4 regions of the Anaerosinus sp. genome follow, and region 4 is predicted to be linked to each of the others. Evidence: riboswitches for the same ligand, from Rfam matches in the RefSeq annotation. Region 4 holds a riboswitch; each other region holds the start of a gene.
What was found. Region 4 has a riboswitch for cobalamin ahead of ACWZFG_RS04890 (sirohydrochlorin cobaltochelatase). Riboswitches for the same ligand answer to the same signal wherever they lie in the genome.

Region 1: linked by a shared signal. The riboswitch ahead of ACWZFG_RS00760 (TonB-dependent receptor) and the one ahead of ACWZFG_RS04890 (sirohydrochlorin cobaltochelatase) in region 4 are both predicted to bind cobalamin.
Region 2: linked by a shared signal. The riboswitch ahead of ACWZFG_RS02225 (methylmalonyl-CoA mutase family protein) and the one ahead of ACWZFG_RS04890 (sirohydrochlorin cobaltochelatase) in region 4 are both predicted to bind cobalamin.
Region 3: linked by a shared signal. The riboswitch ahead of ACWZFG_RS11595 (TonB-dependent receptor plug domain-containing protein) and the one ahead of ACWZFG_RS04890 (sirohydrochlorin cobaltochelatase) in region 4 are both predicted to bind cobalamin.

The regions. Positions count from the first base shown of each region.
Region 1 is NZ_CBDNNH010000002.1:90,763-95,028, forward strand. It holds gene gltA (NADPH-dependent glutamate synthase) at 1-1,006, shown strand, start outside; cobalamin riboswitch at 1,157-1,335, shown strand; cobalamin riboswitch at 1,494-1,706, shown strand; gene ACWZFG_RS00755 (hypothetical protein) at 2,164-2,331, shown strand; cobalamin riboswitch at 2,349-2,527, shown strand; gene ACWZFG_RS00760 (TonB-dependent receptor) at 2,651-4,266, shown strand, end outside.
Region 2 is NZ_CBDNNH010000003.1:10,864-15,129, forward strand. It holds gene ACWZFG_RS02210 (NUDIX hydrolase) at 1-128, opposite strand, end outside; gene ACWZFG_RS02215 (ferritin family protein) at 304-492, opposite strand; gene ACWZFG_RS02220 (SLC13 family permease) at 1,126-1,443, shown strand; cobalamin riboswitch at 1,568-1,745, shown strand; gene ACWZFG_RS02225 (methylmalonyl-CoA mutase family protein) at 2,091-4,259, shown strand; gene scpA (methylmalonyl-CoA mutase) at 4,259-4,266, shown strand, end outside.
Region 3 is NZ_CBDNNH010000023.1:118,211-122,476, forward strand. It holds gene ACWZFG_RS11590 (FAD-dependent oxidoreductase) at 1-850, shown strand, start outside; cobalamin riboswitch at 1,237-1,418, shown strand; gene ACWZFG_RS11595 (TonB-dependent receptor plug domain-containing protein) at 1,680-3,776, shown strand; gene ACWZFG_RS11600 (ABC transporter substrate-binding protein) at 3,805-4,266, shown strand, end outside.
Region 4 is NZ_CBDNNH010000010.1:23,585-27,850, reverse strand. It holds gene map (type I methionyl aminopeptidase) at 1-194, shown strand, start outside; tRNA gene ACWZFG_RS04915 (tRNA-Arg) at 281-358, shown strand; tRNA gene ACWZFG_RS04910 (tRNA-His) at 431-506, shown strand; tRNA gene ACWZFG_RS04905 (tRNA-Gln) at 515-590, shown strand; tRNA gene ACWZFG_RS04900 (tRNA-Lys) at 595-670, shown strand; gene ACWZFG_RS04895 (sirohydrochlorin cobaltochelatase) at 746-1,537, shown strand; cobalamin riboswitch at 1,598-1,774, shown strand; gene ACWZFG_RS04890 (sirohydrochlorin cobaltochelatase) at 1,900-2,781, shown strand; gene ACWZFG_RS04885 (OadG family protein) at 3,055-3,363, shown strand; gene ACWZFG_RS04880 (sodium ion-translocating decarboxylase subunit beta) at 3,407-4,266, shown strand, end outside.

The DNA of each region.
Region 1 (4,266 bases), on a different contig from region 4:
ACTACAGCCGATTGCATATGCTGATGATGCGAAAAAGGTTGCGATTATTGGCTCTGGCCCTGCTGGACTTGCAGCTGCTGGTGATTTAGCAAAAATGGGTTATAAAGTAACGATTTTTGAAGCACTTCATGCTGCTGGTGGTGTATTGTCTTACGGTATACCCGAATTTAGATTACCAAAAGAAAAAATCGTAAAAGCAGAAATTGATACGTTGCGCCAACTTGGTGTAGAGATTGTTGTCAATGCAGTTGCAGGCAAATTATTTACAGTTGATGAATTATTAGAAGAAGAATTCGATGCAGTATTTATTGCAACTGGTGCGGGATTACCACATTTTATGGGGATTCCTGGAGAAAATTTAAATGGTGTATATGCTGCAAATGAATTTTTGACGCGGTGTAACTTAATGAAAGCCTACCAATTCCCGAATCACGCGACTCCAATTCATGTTGGTAAAAATGTTGCTGTTGTTGGCGGCGGTAATGTTGCAATGGATGCAGCTCGCACAGCATTACGCCTTGGTGCTGAGCATGTTTATATAGTATATCGTCGCGGTGAAGCGGAACTTCCAGCACGCTTAGAAGAAGTACATCACGCGAAAGAAGAAGGAATCGATTTCAAATTACTGAACAATCCAGTCGCTGTTATTGGCAATGAACAAGGCTGGGTAACAGGATTAAAGTGCATTCGCATGGAACTTGGCGAACCTGACGCATCTGGGCGTCGTCGTCCGGTGGCAGTGGAAGGTTCTGAGTTTGAATTAGCTGTAGATACAGTAATTATTGCAATTGGTCAAGGTCCAAATCCATTAATTCAATCCACGACAACAGGGCTTGATACAAATAAACGTGGGAATATCCTTGCTGACGAAGAAACTTGTGCAACGAGTAAACCGGGCGTATTTGCTGGCGGTGATATCGTAACAGGTGCGGCAACAGTAATTCTTGCAATGGGTGCAGGGAAAAAAGCGGCAAAAGCTATTGATGAATATTTAAAAAATAAATAATTAAAGTTATGTTAGTAAAAGGAATGTTGCTAAATTTGATTTGGTTAACATTCCTTTTTTTATAAAAAATAAAAATAATAGATAATCTTGTCAAATCAGAAAAAAAGGAGTATACTCTATTTTTGTAAAGGATAACAAATTTTATCTTAGAATTACATAGGAGAAATAGGTGTCGAAAGACTTAATAGGGAAGTCCGGTGAAAAACCGGTGCGGTCCCGCCGCTGTAACAGGGAGTAAGGCTACATGAATGTCACTGGGAGAAATCTTGGGAAGGCGTAGCTAAGCAATGATCTGGAGCCAGAAGAACTGCCTATTTAACAATCACCGTTAGACCTGCGAGCGATGGGGAAGAGATTTCTGAATTTTATTGACATGTTTTTATGTTAATATTATTTTGAATTTGTAGTCTTCTGTCTATCATAGGCAGAGGACTTTTTTATTTTTTAGATTAGAATTTATATGATAATGAATGAAAGATTTGACAATTAAATATAAAAGGGAAACGGGTGAATATTTATTGCTAATTTATTAAAGCAAGTGCAATAAATAAACTTTATGGGAAAGTTCGGTGAGAGTCAAACTCAATTCCGACGCTGTCGCGCAACTGTAAAAGTGAGCTATCGTATCGAAAACCTCTTGCAAAGGGATAGGATAGCAATGAACTTAAGTCAGAGCACCAACTGTTTCTAGCATCCGAGGAGTGTCTGCGCAGTACAGATCTGGGTTATAAAATGAGTCTGAATAAAGTATTTTATTCGGAAAATTTTCGCTGATGAAAATGCGTTGAATGGAAGAAAGCATTTCTTTATTCTTCAATAGTTATTTTTTCGTTGAAAAGTGAATTTTTCATTTTGTAAATCCAGAAAAGTTAAAATTCAAGCATGGTGGCTTCATATAGGGATTCTAACAGGATTAAAAATGTGAAATTTTGTCTCGTAAAATGAAAAGAAAATTTTTATTGGCGATAGAAAGTTTCACATTTTTTATTCTAATTTATATAAATAAAAATTAATTTATCATTATTTTAATTTATAGCTAAGTTGATTGTTCTTGTATTAAGCATAAGGTAGAAGAGTTATCTTCGAGCAATAGATGTAAAGAAAGGAAGGTTTTTGACTATAAAAGTCAACGATGTAACGTGAAGAAGATAAAATATATGATTGAGGAAATTGAAAACAATATAAAAAATAATGACAAAGAAGAAATGATTACCATTTCGGCTCACCATTATGTTGCATTGCTAAAAGAGTTAAACAAACTGCGTTTTAAATATGCACAACGGGGTAAAAAAACGCAGAATAAGAAGTTAAGAAAATCAATCTAAAGCAAAGTTAATAAAAAATAAATAGTGAAGAAATAGGTGTCGAAAGACTTAATAGGGAAGTCCGGTGAAAAACCGGTGCGGTCCCGCCGCTGTAACAGGGAGCGAGGTTACATTTATGTCACTGGGAGAAATCTTGGGAAGGCGTAGCCAAGCGATGATCTGAAGCCAGAAGAACTGCCTATTAGACAATCACCGTTAGACCTGCGAGCGATGGGAAGGGGATTATGATGCTAGGAGTATTTCCTATGCAACCATATCAACTTCTGTCAAACGTGGCAGAAGTTTTTTTATTTATTGAATTTTATAAGTAAGGATGAGAATGAGTAAGATGAAAAGCAAAAGGTTATATCAAGGCAAAATAAAAAACACACATCGTTATCAAAAAATTGCGGCATGTGTGGTTTGTACGTTGGCTTTAGGTTTTGCTATGCCAAATGGAATCGTGTGGGCAGATGAAGCAAAGCAAGAGGCTGATCAGATGAATGAAGAAGTAACAGAAGCAAAAGAACCAGTAGTATTGGCAAGTACAGATAGTGAGCTAGATAGTTATACGTTAGATACGGTTACCGTTGAAGCAAAACGCCCTGACTGGGAATCAAAATTATCGCCAGGCACAGTGACGGTTATTCGCCCGGATGATTATAAGGGTGAGCAGAAAACCTTGCCGGAACTTCTCAAAATGGTACCGGGGGTACATGTAAGAGAAGTCAATGGGAAAGGGCAATATACGACAGTCACGGTTCGTGGGTCAACTTCGGCACAAGTCGGTGTATTTGTCGATGGAGTACTATTCAATCTCGGTGGCGATGCCGCGGCGGATATCTCGACCATTCCAGTTCAAAATGTCGAGCGAATTGAAGTATATCGTGGCTATGTTCCAGCAAGGTTTGGTGGCACCTATATGGGGGGCGTAATCAATATCGTAACGAAACGCCCAACAAAAGCCAATATCGATGCATCCATTGGTAAGAGTTCCTACGGTGGCTTCCAAGGTGCATTGCAGGTGGATGCCCCACTGGGCTCCGGCAGCATTATGTTTGGACTCAATCGCGACCAAAGTGATGGTGATTTTAAATATACGAATAAATCGGTAGATACTAGCCTTTATGACGGATATGTTAAAAAATTAAAAGATTATACGCATCAAACCGATAGGAACGGAAAAATACGATTAGATCGGATGGTTTCGACTTTACAAGCAAATGGATATGATACTCTAAATGCTTATTCTGGGCTGACCCAAGATAACCTTCGAATAACGCTTGCAACCGATCCTAATTTTTATGCAGCGTTAAATAAAGCGTCGGAACAATTGCGCCCAATTAATAATGCCCATGCAAATTATATCGGATATTTTAAAAGTTATATTGATAATATAAGGCTTTACCAGAAAGACATAGATTCAACGAGTACAACAGATCGTTGGCGTAAAACGAATGATTACAAAAATACGGATGCAATTTTAAAATGGCAGGATGATCATTGGCTGGCAAAATACACTTGGAAGAAAATTGACCGTCATTATCCTTTCCCGCTGAATGCGAATTATGGAAATATACCTAATATAGATTTGCCAGGATATCTTGACCCAATCTATAACTACCGTCATCAGGACATTACCAGCAAAGAAACGTTAATTGGACGGCGTGATACAGTTGGCAATTTAGAATGGGGGTGGAGTGTAAACTATCTCGACCAGACTAAACGCTATGCAGTAGACGATTGGCAGGAAAAAGAAAAGGTCGATACGACGGTGAATTGGCGTTCGCCAAACTATTACTGGAGCCAATATGACATGGATAAATTAGGCTTTAAAATTGATGGAACTTATAAAATTGGCGATAAGCATCTGTTCGAGTTTTTAATTGATACTTCAAAAGAAAAGATGGATATGGATGGTTGGCGGTTAAAACAATATCAACAAGCTACGATAAG
Region 2 (4,266 bases), on a different contig from region 4:
GCAATTGTGTTGTCACGTAATAAAATTGTATCGGGAAATTTTTCAATCATTAGACTCATCGCTTTTTTATCTGAGATTTCTTGTTCGTTTATTGGTAGATAATGATAGAGTTCTTTAAGAAATTGCACAGCTAAACCTCTTTTCTTTGTAGATGAATATCATTGTAGCATGTTCGTACTGAAACGACAAATGATAAACAAAGATATCTCAGTAAGAGCGCTAGCTCTTACCGAGACCCATAGTCCCGCCGTATAAAAATACGCCCTAAGAGAATAAACTCTCGGGCGTATTTTGCTATGCTTTTTAATTAAATTTTTTTAGCATATCAATAAGTTGCGTTGCGTGAAGCATTTCTGCTTCTGCAAAATGTGCAAACATTTTTGCAGCTTCTGGGTCATCAAATGCATGTGCAAATCGTTGGTAGTTTCTAACTTCCTCTTGCTTTTGACAAAGTGTTTGCTCCATTGTTTTTTTGATATCAATATGACTCAATCAAATCACCTCCTATAGATAGTTATAACCATCTATAAAAGCAATATTTATAAATAGAGTTCTTAATTCAGATGGAGTTTTAACTCCATCTGAATTTTATAAATCGTTATCCAGGGATTTAATCGCTCGCCTGTGCTCAATGGATATAACTCCCGCTTGTAGAAGATGGGAGTCTTAGAGCAGGTTAATTATCGGATAAAGGATGAAGAACCTAAAAATGATTGTTTCCAATTTATTCTTCTTTTCATAAATTATAATAAGGTAGTTTATTTCTGCAAGAAGTACTTATTTGTATACAAAAACAGAGCAGAAGATAATGCAAATCTACGAAAAAGTGAAAAGGGGGAAACTATGAAAAGAAAAATAAAAAAAATCGTCATCAACTTTTTATGTGTGTTACCTCTATGGATCCTTTCCATTTTGACAGCATATGCTTTTCCACCATCATCCACACCACTGTATAATGGGATAGATGCTTTTGGCAATCTCAATGATTAGCAGAGATATGTTTTTTTATGCAATTTTAAAATGATTATTGAGGTGAAAGTAATATGCAACCAGTGACGACAAATCCGTTTTTAAATATAGCAGTCAACATGTCCATTATATTTTTTGTGTTATGGTTTCTTGGCTATGTGTTTCGATTCATTCACACAGAAAATTGGCAATATCGTCGTAAAAGGCTCTGGAAAAAGTGAAAATAAGTTAATGATTGCAATTATGTTAGTTGCCGCGATATTGTCCTCTATTAGTTCTAATAAAGGAACGACTGATGTTATTATTGGCATTTGTTCAGTTGCGAAAATCCCTGTATCTAGGTGGTTGATGCCACTAGCATTTGCTGCTGGGTTTGGTGGGATTATGACGATGATTGGAACGCCACCTAATATTATTGTTACTGGGGCGTTGGAATGGAAAAAGTGGTGCGGGCAAATTCAGATTTTTAAATAACTTTATGTTAGTTTGCATAAAGTTGTTGGTAAAATAAGAATTTTTGTAAAAAAATATATGCAAACACTATTGACATAAATAAATCATAGTGATAAGATAAGCCTTGTTTATGAGAGTAAATAAAATTTCATATATAGAATTAGGTGTCCGAAAGGACTTAATAGGGAAGTTTGGTTAAATGCCAACGCGGTCCCGCCACTGTATTAGGGAGCGAACTCAACAAATGTCACTGGAAAAATTCTGGGAAGACTGAGCGAGCGATGAACTAGAGCCAGGAGAACTGCCTAATTAACAATCACCGTTTGACCTGCGAGCGATGGGAAGGAGATTTATAGATTGCTAAATCTATTTATCTCGACTTATATTTGTCGAGATTTTTTATTTAGTAAATATATATTAACTTTAAATCCTTCTTTGCAATTGTAGGCAAAGAAGGATTTTTTATTTTAGTCAAAAAGTTTTCTCCGCTTCTTAGCTTTGGCGGAGAACATTGCTCATATATTTTATTTTTTATTGTACTGGGCGTATGCCCGATGTTTCCGTTAGGAGACATCCTTTTTCAAACAAGGGAAGGCACTCTTGTCTTCTCTTTTTTAATAAAAACTCTTTAATAAGTTATCAGTGCACTGAGGGAAAGGATTAGGAATATGAAACAAGCAGAAGAAAAAGAGCTACAAGAAACCGAGCTTCCTATGGTTAGCCTTGATGAGTTTGTTGCTCCTGATTATGAGGAGTGGAAACAAGAAGCAATTGCAACGCTAAAAGGTGGCAGTTTCGAGAAAAAATTGTTTACGAAAACCTATGAGGGCATCACTTTAGAGCCAATGTATACGATGGAAATGGCACCGAATCCTGAAGAATTATCAAACTTGCCTGGCATGGAAAATTATATGCGGGGAACACATGAGGGGGGCTATATAACAAAGCCTTGGCTTATTGCGCAACAAATGGATGATGTTATTCCAGCAAAATTAAACAAATTAATTAAACATGAGTTGGAAAAAGGTGCAACTGCCATCAATATTAAACTTGATGCACTTACAAAACAAGGACAAAATGGTGATAAGATTGACAAGCAAATTCAAAAGGGTGGTGTATCAATCAGTACGATTCAAGATATGTACGAAGTTTTTGCTGGATTGGATTTGAGAAAGTATCAATTATATGTCAATTGTGGTGCAAATAATAGCTTGATGATTAGTATGCTCAGTGCAATGTTAAAAGCGAATTCTCAGAAACTTACTGATGTACATGGCTGTATTGGTGCTGATCCAATTGGTGTATTGGTAGCAAAAGGGGAGTTATCTGCATCGTTAGATGATTTATTCGATGAACTTGCAAAAACAGTGAAATGGACAGAAAAAAATGTGCCAGAGTTAAGAACGATTATCTTGGATGGGCAAGTGTATAGCGATGGTGGAGCTAGTGCTGTTCAAGAATTAGGTTATGTTTTGGCTACGGCGATTACTTATATTCGTGAATTACAAAAACGTGGACTAGAGATAAATACAATTGCAAAACAAATGCAATTTACTTTTTCCTTAGGTGCAATGTTCTTTATGGAAATTGCAAAACTTAGAGCAGCAAGACAGTTATGGTCTAAAGTTGTTGAAAGTTTTGGCGGTGATAAAGAAGCACAAAAAATGATTATTCATGCATGTACTGCGAACTTTAATAAAACAGTATATGATCCATATGTAAATATGCTTAGAACAACAACAGAAGCCTTCTCTGCGGTTGTTGGTGGGATTGATAGTTTAGAAGTACAGCCTTTTGATTCAGCGATTCGTTTAGGTGATGAGTTTTCTAGACGTATTGCAAGAAACACGCAGATTATGTTACAAAACGAATGTAATTTATGTCAACCGGTCGATCCGGCAGGTGGATCCTGGTATATCGAGTCTTTAACAAAACAAGTAGCTGAGAAGTCATGGCAAGTAATGCAACAGGTTGAAGTTGACGGTGGCATGATTGCAGCGTTAAAGGCTGGAAAAGTACAAGGCGATGTAAAAGATGTGTTGATGCAGCGCTTCAAAAAATTAGCACAACGTGCAGACCGTGCTGTTGGTGTAAATATGTATGCGAATGTGCTAGAAGAATTGCTAGAGAAAAATGAACTTGATGTAGCTGCGATAAAAGAAACACGGACAAAGCAAATTAACGATTTTGTTAATGATGTTGATGAAAAATTCCGTGATGAAAAATTATTACAGTTAAGACAAAGCATACAAAACAAGTCAGATGATTTCATCAATGTATTAGAAGCTGCATTTAGTGCGGGAGCAACGCTTGAGGATGCAAGAAATATTTTATATGAAAATAGCGATGGTGAAAGCATTGCTTGTATGGTAGAGAAACATCGTTTTACAGAGCAGTTTGAACAGTTACGTGATAAAGCAAAAGCATATGAAGCCGAGCATGGCGAAAAATTAAAAATCTTTTTAGCGAACATGGGGAAAATACCGCAACATAAACCTAGAGCTGACTTTAGTACGGGGTTCTTCGAAGTAGGTGGCTTTGAGGTACTTAAAAATGATGGATTTATGACAACCGATGAGGCTGCCGAGGCAGCGGTAAAATCAGGTGCGTTGGTTGCAATTATCTGTTCAACCGATGATACGTATCCAGAACTTGTTCCACCAGTTGCGAAAAAAATAAAAGCTGAAAAGCCAGAAATGATTGTTATGCTTGCTGGCGCACCAGCACCAGAATATGAAGCATCTTATCGTGAAGCAGGAGTTGAGGAATTTATTCATGTTCGGGCAAATTGCTATAATATCTTGACTTGGCTACAACAACAAGGAGGGATAAAATAATGCAACC
Region 3 (4,266 bases), on a different contig from region 4:
AGAAAAAGTCGTAAAAGGGTTAGACTTCCAAAAAGCAGTGAACCGTGGTGAAAATCCGAAAGTCGGCAAACATGTGCTTGTTATCGGTGCAGGAAACTCTGGTATGGATGCTGCACTTGATGCGTATGAAATGGGAGCAGAAAAGGTAACTTGTATTGATGTGCAAAAGCCGGCAGCCTTTAAAAAGGAAATTGAACACTTTGAATCTCTTGGTGGCGATATCATTTGGCCTGTAATGACGAAAGAAATCACAGATAAAGGAATTCTCGCTGAGGATGGAAGATTCATTGAAGGCGACATGGTCATTGTAACGGTTGGGGAAACACCAATCCTAGATTATTTACCTGAAGGGTTAAACAAATTTCGCGATTGGTTAGTGCCAGGTGCAGATACGAGTGTTATGGCTGGTGTATTTGCGGCTGGTGACGTAGTGAAACCTGGCCGTTTAACGGATGCAATTGGGGCTGGTGCGAAGGCTGCAATGGCAGCAGATGCTTACGTAAATGGAGAAGCATATGCACAGGCAGTGAAGAAGGAAGTTATTCCAGCGGGACAAATAAATAAAGCTTACTTTGAAAAATGTCATGGTTGTGAATTGCCAGCGGCAAATCAAGATTTCAATCGTTGTATTAGTTGTGGTACTTGCCGAGATTGTAGTATGTGTCTTGAATCCTGCCCAGAAAAGGCAATTAGTAAAGTCGTTAAAGCAGACGGTACATTTGAATATGTTTCTGATGCAGAACGTTGTATTGGCTGTGGTATTTGCGCGGGCGTTTGCCCATGCGGGATCTGGACAATGAAGGCAAATGCAGAGAAAATCAATATGTATAGAACCTATAATAAGAATTAAATCAAGTAAAATAAGCCGACAAAATCATTGATTTTGTCGGCTTATTTGGGTTAGGGCGATAAAGTTAGAGTAATTATGTGAAAAAGATTAAATGTTTTTAGTGCTATTTTGAACGGATGATGTAACTTGTAAAGGAACGTCGCCATAATCATTTGGAGCGATAGACCCTTTGATAAAAGTGAGACTTAAATAAAAGGTTGATTTAAGAATGCTTAAGATCTCTATTTACTGAAAAAGAACTTTTTCAATAATTTATAATTTTACAGAAATATACAAGAAAAATGTTAAATTAGGTAATTTATTGACAGGCCCGAGGGGCAGTGTTATGATGATAAAGTATTACCATGGAAAATATTTCTTGCGATTTATTGAAATGATGTGAAAACTAAATATTGAAGGGAACAGGTGCCCGTGAGGGCTTAATAGGGAAGTTCGGTTCAATGCCGGCGCGGTCCCGCCACTGTAATAAGGAGTTAGTCCAAGATATGCCACTGGGGTGAAAACTTTGGGAAGGTTTGGATGAGCGATGATTTAAAGCCAGGAGAACTGCCTGTTTATCAATCACCGAATATGGAGATTAGATGCTGCGTTAACTGTTGGATAGAACAATTCAAAGTTTAATGTTGACCATCCATTCAGTCCATACAACCTACGAGTGATAGGGAGGGGATAAAATAACAGCATTTATATTGCTATTTTACCCAGCTTCGTGCTGGGTTTTTATGTTTTTATTTGCTGATAATTGAAATCTGCCTTTTCGAAGAGGTAGATTTTTTTGTTAGTAAGATGGATTGTGTAGTTAAGAAATTTTTAGGAGGATAAATCGGGGATGAAACATTACAGCCAAAAAAAGAAAGCAATCGGGATGGCGATTGTTTGTGGAATGATATTGGGCACGCAATTATCAATCGGTAGAGAGATTGCTTGGGCAAATGAAGAAGTATTGGATGAATTTTATTTAGATGGTGTTGTTGTAACTGCGACAAGGACTGATCAGACAGTAAAAGAAGTTCCTACCACAGTACAAGTAATCACACGTCAAGATATTGAAAAGCGACAATCTAGAACGTTACGGGATGTTTTGCAAAATGCACTAGGGGTGACCTTGTGGAAGGATTTTCAGGGAAGATCACAAGTGAGAATTCGTGGCTCGGAATCAAGACATGTTTTAATTATGGTTGATGGCAAACGGATGAGCGGAGAACTTTCGTATAACTCAGCCAATGCGCATGAAATCGATCGAATCAATATGGATAATGTGGAACGTGTTGAAATTATCCGCGGTTCTGCCGGTTCGCTGTATGGAAGCGATGCAATTGGCGGCGTTGTCAATATTATCACGCGACAACCAATGAAAAAACAAGGCTCGATTAATTATGATTATTCATTTTATGAACATGGTGACAGTGCAGGTCCGACAACTAGTATTTTTTATCAAGATATCAATGAGACAGGAAATATGAGTTGGAAGATATCGGGAAGTTATAACGATAGTAAGCCATTCTATGTAGATAATGAAGGAACAAGTAATAATTATTTTGGCAAAGAGCAAAATATTGATTTTGGCATGACCTATACGGCTGAAAATGGAAATCGCTTAAGTTTTGATTTCGGACAATTGAACGAAGACACACAGCGTTCAGAAGCGGGGCAATCTTATCATCCGATGATGCCAAAATCAGATAAAATTAATAAAAATGAAAATAAACGTACGAATTTATCGCTGAGCTATGAGGGTGAAGATGCTAAACAAAATTGGTCGGTTCGGGCATATCAGTCGAAATATGAAAAGGAATATTTTATTTATAAACAGACACGGCGCAATAATATTGTTACTATACCTTATACATTAAATAGTTTCGATTGGGTGAATCGTACAATTAATGTCCTTGAAGGAAAAGACAGCTGGCAACTGGGTGATAAGCATCTAGCTACAGCTGGTTTTGAATGGAGACAAGATAAATCGGAAGGAACGAGAATAAAAACCGATCTAAATAGTAAAAAAACGAGTGATGAAGCATCTATTGACTATGTTTCCTTGTATTTTCAGGATGAAATTCGTCCAAATGATCAATGGCTATTTATACCATCCATAAGATTTGATCATAGTAATTTATTTGACTCTGCTTGGACAGGAAATTTAGCATCTACTTATCACATTGCTGATGATACTAGGTTAAAGTTTGTTGTGGGACAAGGTTATAAGACACCGACGATTAATGAACTTTATCATGCTTGGGAAATGTTTGCAGGCAGCGCGATGGGCGGACCAGGTCAGTATTTCCAGGGAAATCCTAATATTAAGCCGGAAAAATCATGGAACTATGAATTAGCATTAGAAAAAGATTGGAATGATAAAACAACAGGACATTTTGGTTTATTTAGAAATGATGTTAAAGAATTAATTACATCTACTTGGACTGGTAAATATGTGGATAGTGCTGGAGACTTAGTTTCCAGTATGATACCGACAAAAGACAAATTAATGACGTATAAAAACATTCCCGAAGCGAGAATGCAAGGAATAGAAGCTTCAATCCAGCATCAATTGAGTGATGAAGTAGATTTGAACTTTGGCTATGTTTATTTAGATGCAAAAGATCAAGGAAGCAGTCAAAGACTAGAAGATCGTCCTAGACATCAGCTTAATTTAGGATTGTTTTATCATCCGAAGGATACGAACTGGCAATTTAACTTGGATGTAGTAAGTAATATTGATTATTGGGCGAGCAAAGATGGCAATATTACAACGGGGGATAAAGAAATGGAAAATAGCACATTTACAGTAGTTAATTTCTTAGCACAAAAAGATTTAGATGCGAGGGCAAGCCTATACTTAGGCATAGATAATCTCGGCAATTATCATGATTATAATAAAGATGTATATGGAAGAATGTATCGTGTTGGAATCAACTGCAAATTCTAGTTTGGTTAGGACTGAAAGTGAGTGTTGTATGAATAAAGGATTAATAGTGGTTAGTGCAATTTTATTTATTGCAGCTAGTATATTGTTTTCTGGATGTGGGAATAAAGAATCTTTGACTTTAGGGGAAAATCATAGCCAGAACTTGACAATCATCGACGATAATCATCGCGAAGTGTTATTGGCAAATACACCAGAACGAATTGTGGTGTTATCACCATCCTTTCTAGAAATTTTGGATCAGGTACAGGGGAAAGTTGTCGGACGGGCAACCTCACAGATTGCTCAGATTCCCGAGCGATATAAAGATAGTGCAGAAGTTGGTTTTGTTTATCGAATTAGCAGTGAAGCTGTAGTGAGCTTACAGCCTGATTTAGTCATTGCCTATAAAGGAATGCATGAGAATTTGCTACCAATATTGGAGGAAAACCATATTCCGGTGATTGTACTTAATCTGAAAACTTATCAAGACGTAAAACGAAATTGCGAATTA
Region 4 (4,266 bases):
AAGCTGGAACAGGAATGCTTCTTGTACCAGGTATGGTATTAACGGTTGAACCAATGATTAATACAGGAAAATATGCTGTTTATATAGATAAAAATGATGATTGGACTGTTTATACAAAAGATCACTCGCTATCTGCACAGTGGGAACACACCGTTTTAATTACTGATGATGGTGTAGAAATTTTAGCAAAATAAATCATTTTAAAAATTATTGAAATATCTTTAAAAATTGTGTTGACAATCTATTTGTTTATATATATAATATTACAAGTAAAGCACGTGACTCTGTAGCTCAGTTGGATTAGAGTATTTGACTACGAATCAAAGGGTCGCAGGTTCGAGTCCTGCCAGGGTCACCATTTATTTATAAAGAAGTTGACATAAAGTTATTGCTTTGTTATAATAAATGACGGTTTACAGCAGTTTTTATGGTGGCTATGGTGAAGCGGTTAACACGCCGGATTGTGGCTCCGGTATTCGTGGGTTCGAGACCCACTAGTCACCCCATAAAATACTGGGGCATAGCCAAGTTGGTAAGGCACGGGACTTTGACTCCCGCATGCGTTGGTTCGAGTCCAGCTGCCCCAGCCATTTTGATCCACTAGCTCAGTCGGTAGAGCACCTGACTTTTAATCAGGGTGTCCCGCGTTCGAGTCGCGGGTGGATCACCATTTATGAGATAGAAGTCCTTTAACACATAGGTTAGAGGGCTTTTTTGCTATTTTATTATCATAAAGGAATTTGAAATGGAAAAGAAAAAAGGAATTTTAATTACAAGTTTTGGATCTGCAAATTTAAACGCACATTCATTATTGAATGATTTTGTTAAACAAGTAGAATTGAATTTTTCAGATGCAGTTGTCAAAAACGCTTTTACTTCAGTATTTATTTCTAAAAAGCTTAACGACAAAGGAATTACTGTTAAAAGTGTTCAGGAATGTTTAGAAGACTTTGCACAAGCAGGTATTTTAGATGTTGTTATACAGCCAACAAATTTGGCGACAGGAAAAGAGTATGAAGAGAAAATTGTTAAAGTTGCAGAAAAAATGAGGCGGATTTTTAACAGTTTAAAAATTGGAAAACCATTAATGTATGTTGGAACTGCGAGCGAAAATGAAGTGAATTATACTTTATTAGCCCTTGCACTACAAAAGCAGTTTAAGAATTTCGATGATTGTGAATTTGTTTTCATGGGGCATGGTGTAAAAAATCGGTGCTTACAAGAATATAAATTATTGCAATCAACATTTAATAAAATGAAGCTTCCTGTATTTATTGGGTTAATGGAGGAATGTTTTAGTCTTGAGCATATAGTAGAGTGTTTGGCGGTAAAGTCTAAAGGCAGGAGAATTATCCTCATGCCTTTATTATTTATTGCAGGTGGACATGTAGAACAGGAATTGCTGACTGATGATAAAAGTTCATGGAAAAATAGATTAAAACAGGCGGGGTATGAGGTGGAAGTTTATCCGCATGGAATTTGTGAAAATAGAGAGGTACAAGAGATTTACATAGGGAAAATTAAGAAATTGTTATAGTCTTTATTGACAGTGGTATTCATTAATGGTATTATTGGACACGAATCGATTCAATTGTAAAATTAAATAAAAGAAACAGGTGTCCGCAAGGACTTAATAGGGAAGTTGGTTGAATGCCAACGCGGTCCCGCCACTGTAATAGGGAGCAAACTCAAAAATGTCACTGGAAATAATTCTGGGAAGGCTGAGTGAGCGATGAACTAGAGCCAGGAGAACTGCCTGTTTAACATCACCGTTATACCTACGAGCGATAGGGAGGGGGATTCGTCAGTCTTATATTTATTACTGAATATGATGAACCTTTTCTATGCGAAGTAGAAAAGGTTTTTATTTTTCTAAAGATGAAAATATGGGAGGATTTTATGAAAACTTTATTATGTGGAGTAATGGCAGTTGTTTTTTCTGTTTCAGCGGTATTTATGACGGGAGCTTCTGTTGCACAGGCAAATAGTAAAAAAGCTTTAGTTGTTGTAAGTTTTGGTACTACTTTTGAGGAAGCTAGACAAAATGATATTGAGGGGATTGAAAATGCATTAAAGAAGGCTTTCCCTGATCGTGAGTTTAGAAGAGCGTTTACATCTAAAATAGTAATGAAACGTATGTTAGAAAACCAAGGAATTAAAGTAAATGATTTAGAAACAACATTAAAAGAATTAAAAGCAGAAGGATATGAAGATATTTTAATTCAGCCAACGCATTTGATTCATGGAGAAGAATACGAAGGAAAAGTTTTAGGAACAGTTAGCAAATTTGAAAAGGAGTTTGCTAAAGTTTCCGTGGGAAAACCTTTGATGACTGACGAAAAAGATTATGCAATTGTGGCTGCTGCTTTAGCAACACAATTCCCAGCTTTAGAAAAAGATGAAGCTGTCATTTTCATGGGGCATGGATCGCCGCGTGATAATAATAAGTCATTTGGCAACACTTATAAAACATTACAAGCTGCATTTGATGCTGAAAAAATGTCTGTTTTAATTGGTGTTGTTGAAGAAGTTGACCATCCAAATTTTGAAGACATGTATGCGATGTTTAAAGAACGTGGATATAAATCTGCAGTATTTATGCCATTGATGGTAGTGTCTGGTGATCATGCCAATAATGATATGGCTGGTGATGAAGAAGATTCTTGGAAATCTATGATTGAAAAGGATGGTTATAAAACTAAAGTTCAATTTGGTGGAATTGGACGTAACGTGGCAATTCAAGCAATTTATGTAGAACATGCTCTTGAAGCTTTGAAATAATAAAATATTAAAATATATGAAAAGATATGCATTAAGGGTGCATATCTTTTCATATATTTAATCTAGTTAAAGACTTTAGTTATGAGACGAACTGTCGATAAAGTTCACTTATAAAAAATTTTTTCAAGTGTTAAATCCTTGGGATTTGTAAGATATTTAATAATTTCTACTAAAACGACAAGGAAAATCCACTTTTATATAGTATTTCTACTTATAGGGTATTTTTTGATACGTTTAATATGTATACAAAATACGAAGAAAGGTGGGGTTTTTATGAATGGAGAGCCAGTAACAACAAATCCCTTTTTAATCATGTTAATTAACATGACCATTGTATTCGGCGTTTTATGGTTGCTTGGATGTATGATTAAGTTTATTCATTTTATTGATCCGACGAAGAAAAAAAACACGGAAAAAATTATTCCGACTGCACCTATGCAGCCAGCGACTGTTGTTGTTTCTGAAGATGATTTACCAGATAAATTACAGGAAAAAGAGTTGGTTGCAGTTATTACCACAGCAATTATGGCGTATGGGTATCGCGACGTGAGAATTACCTCGATAAAAGAGATACACGATTAACTTTATTGAAGTAAAAAGAATTATTTACAGGAGGTATAAATAAATGGAAGCATTTAGTATTGCGTTGCAGTCAGTTTGGGCGAATAGTGGATATGCCGGGTTTAGTATAGGCAATGGCATCATGATTTTAGTTGGTATTCTTTTATTGTATTTAGCGTTTGGCAAAAAATTTGAGCCATTATTATTAGGTCCAATTGCATTTGGCTGTCTTTTAGCAAATATACCCAAGACTGGTTTTGATGTTGAGCCTGGTGTCATGCAGGCGATTTCTTACGGAATTCAATATGAAATCTTTCCACCGTTGATTTTCTTAGGTGTAGGTGCAATGACAGATTTTGGGCCGCTCCTTGCAAATCCCAAAATGTTATTACTAGGTGCAGCAGCACAATTTGGTGTTTTTGCGGCTTTAGCAAGTGCAATGTTCTTTGGGTTTACTGTACAAGAAGCATCTGCGATTGGGATTATTGGTGGGGCAGATGGTCCTACAGCAATTTATATGACAATTAAATTAGCGCCTCATCTGTTAGGTGCAATTGCTGTCGCCGCATATTCATATATGTCGTTAGTTCCACTCATTCAGCCGCCAATTATGAAACTTTTAACAACAGAAAAAGAACGTGCGGTACAAATGGGACAATTACGTGAAGTAACTAAATTTGAACGTATTGCATTTCCTGTAGTATCTACGATTGTAATTAGTTTATTATTACCACCAATTACTTCATTGATTGGTATGCTTATGCTTGGAAATTTATTTAGAGAATCTGGAGTAACAGACAGATTGTCAGATACAGCGCAGAATTCTTTAATTAATATTGTAACAATTTTCTTAGCGACAGGAACTGGACTTACGATGTCAGCAGAAAATTTCTTACATATACAAACAATAAAAATTATCGGGTT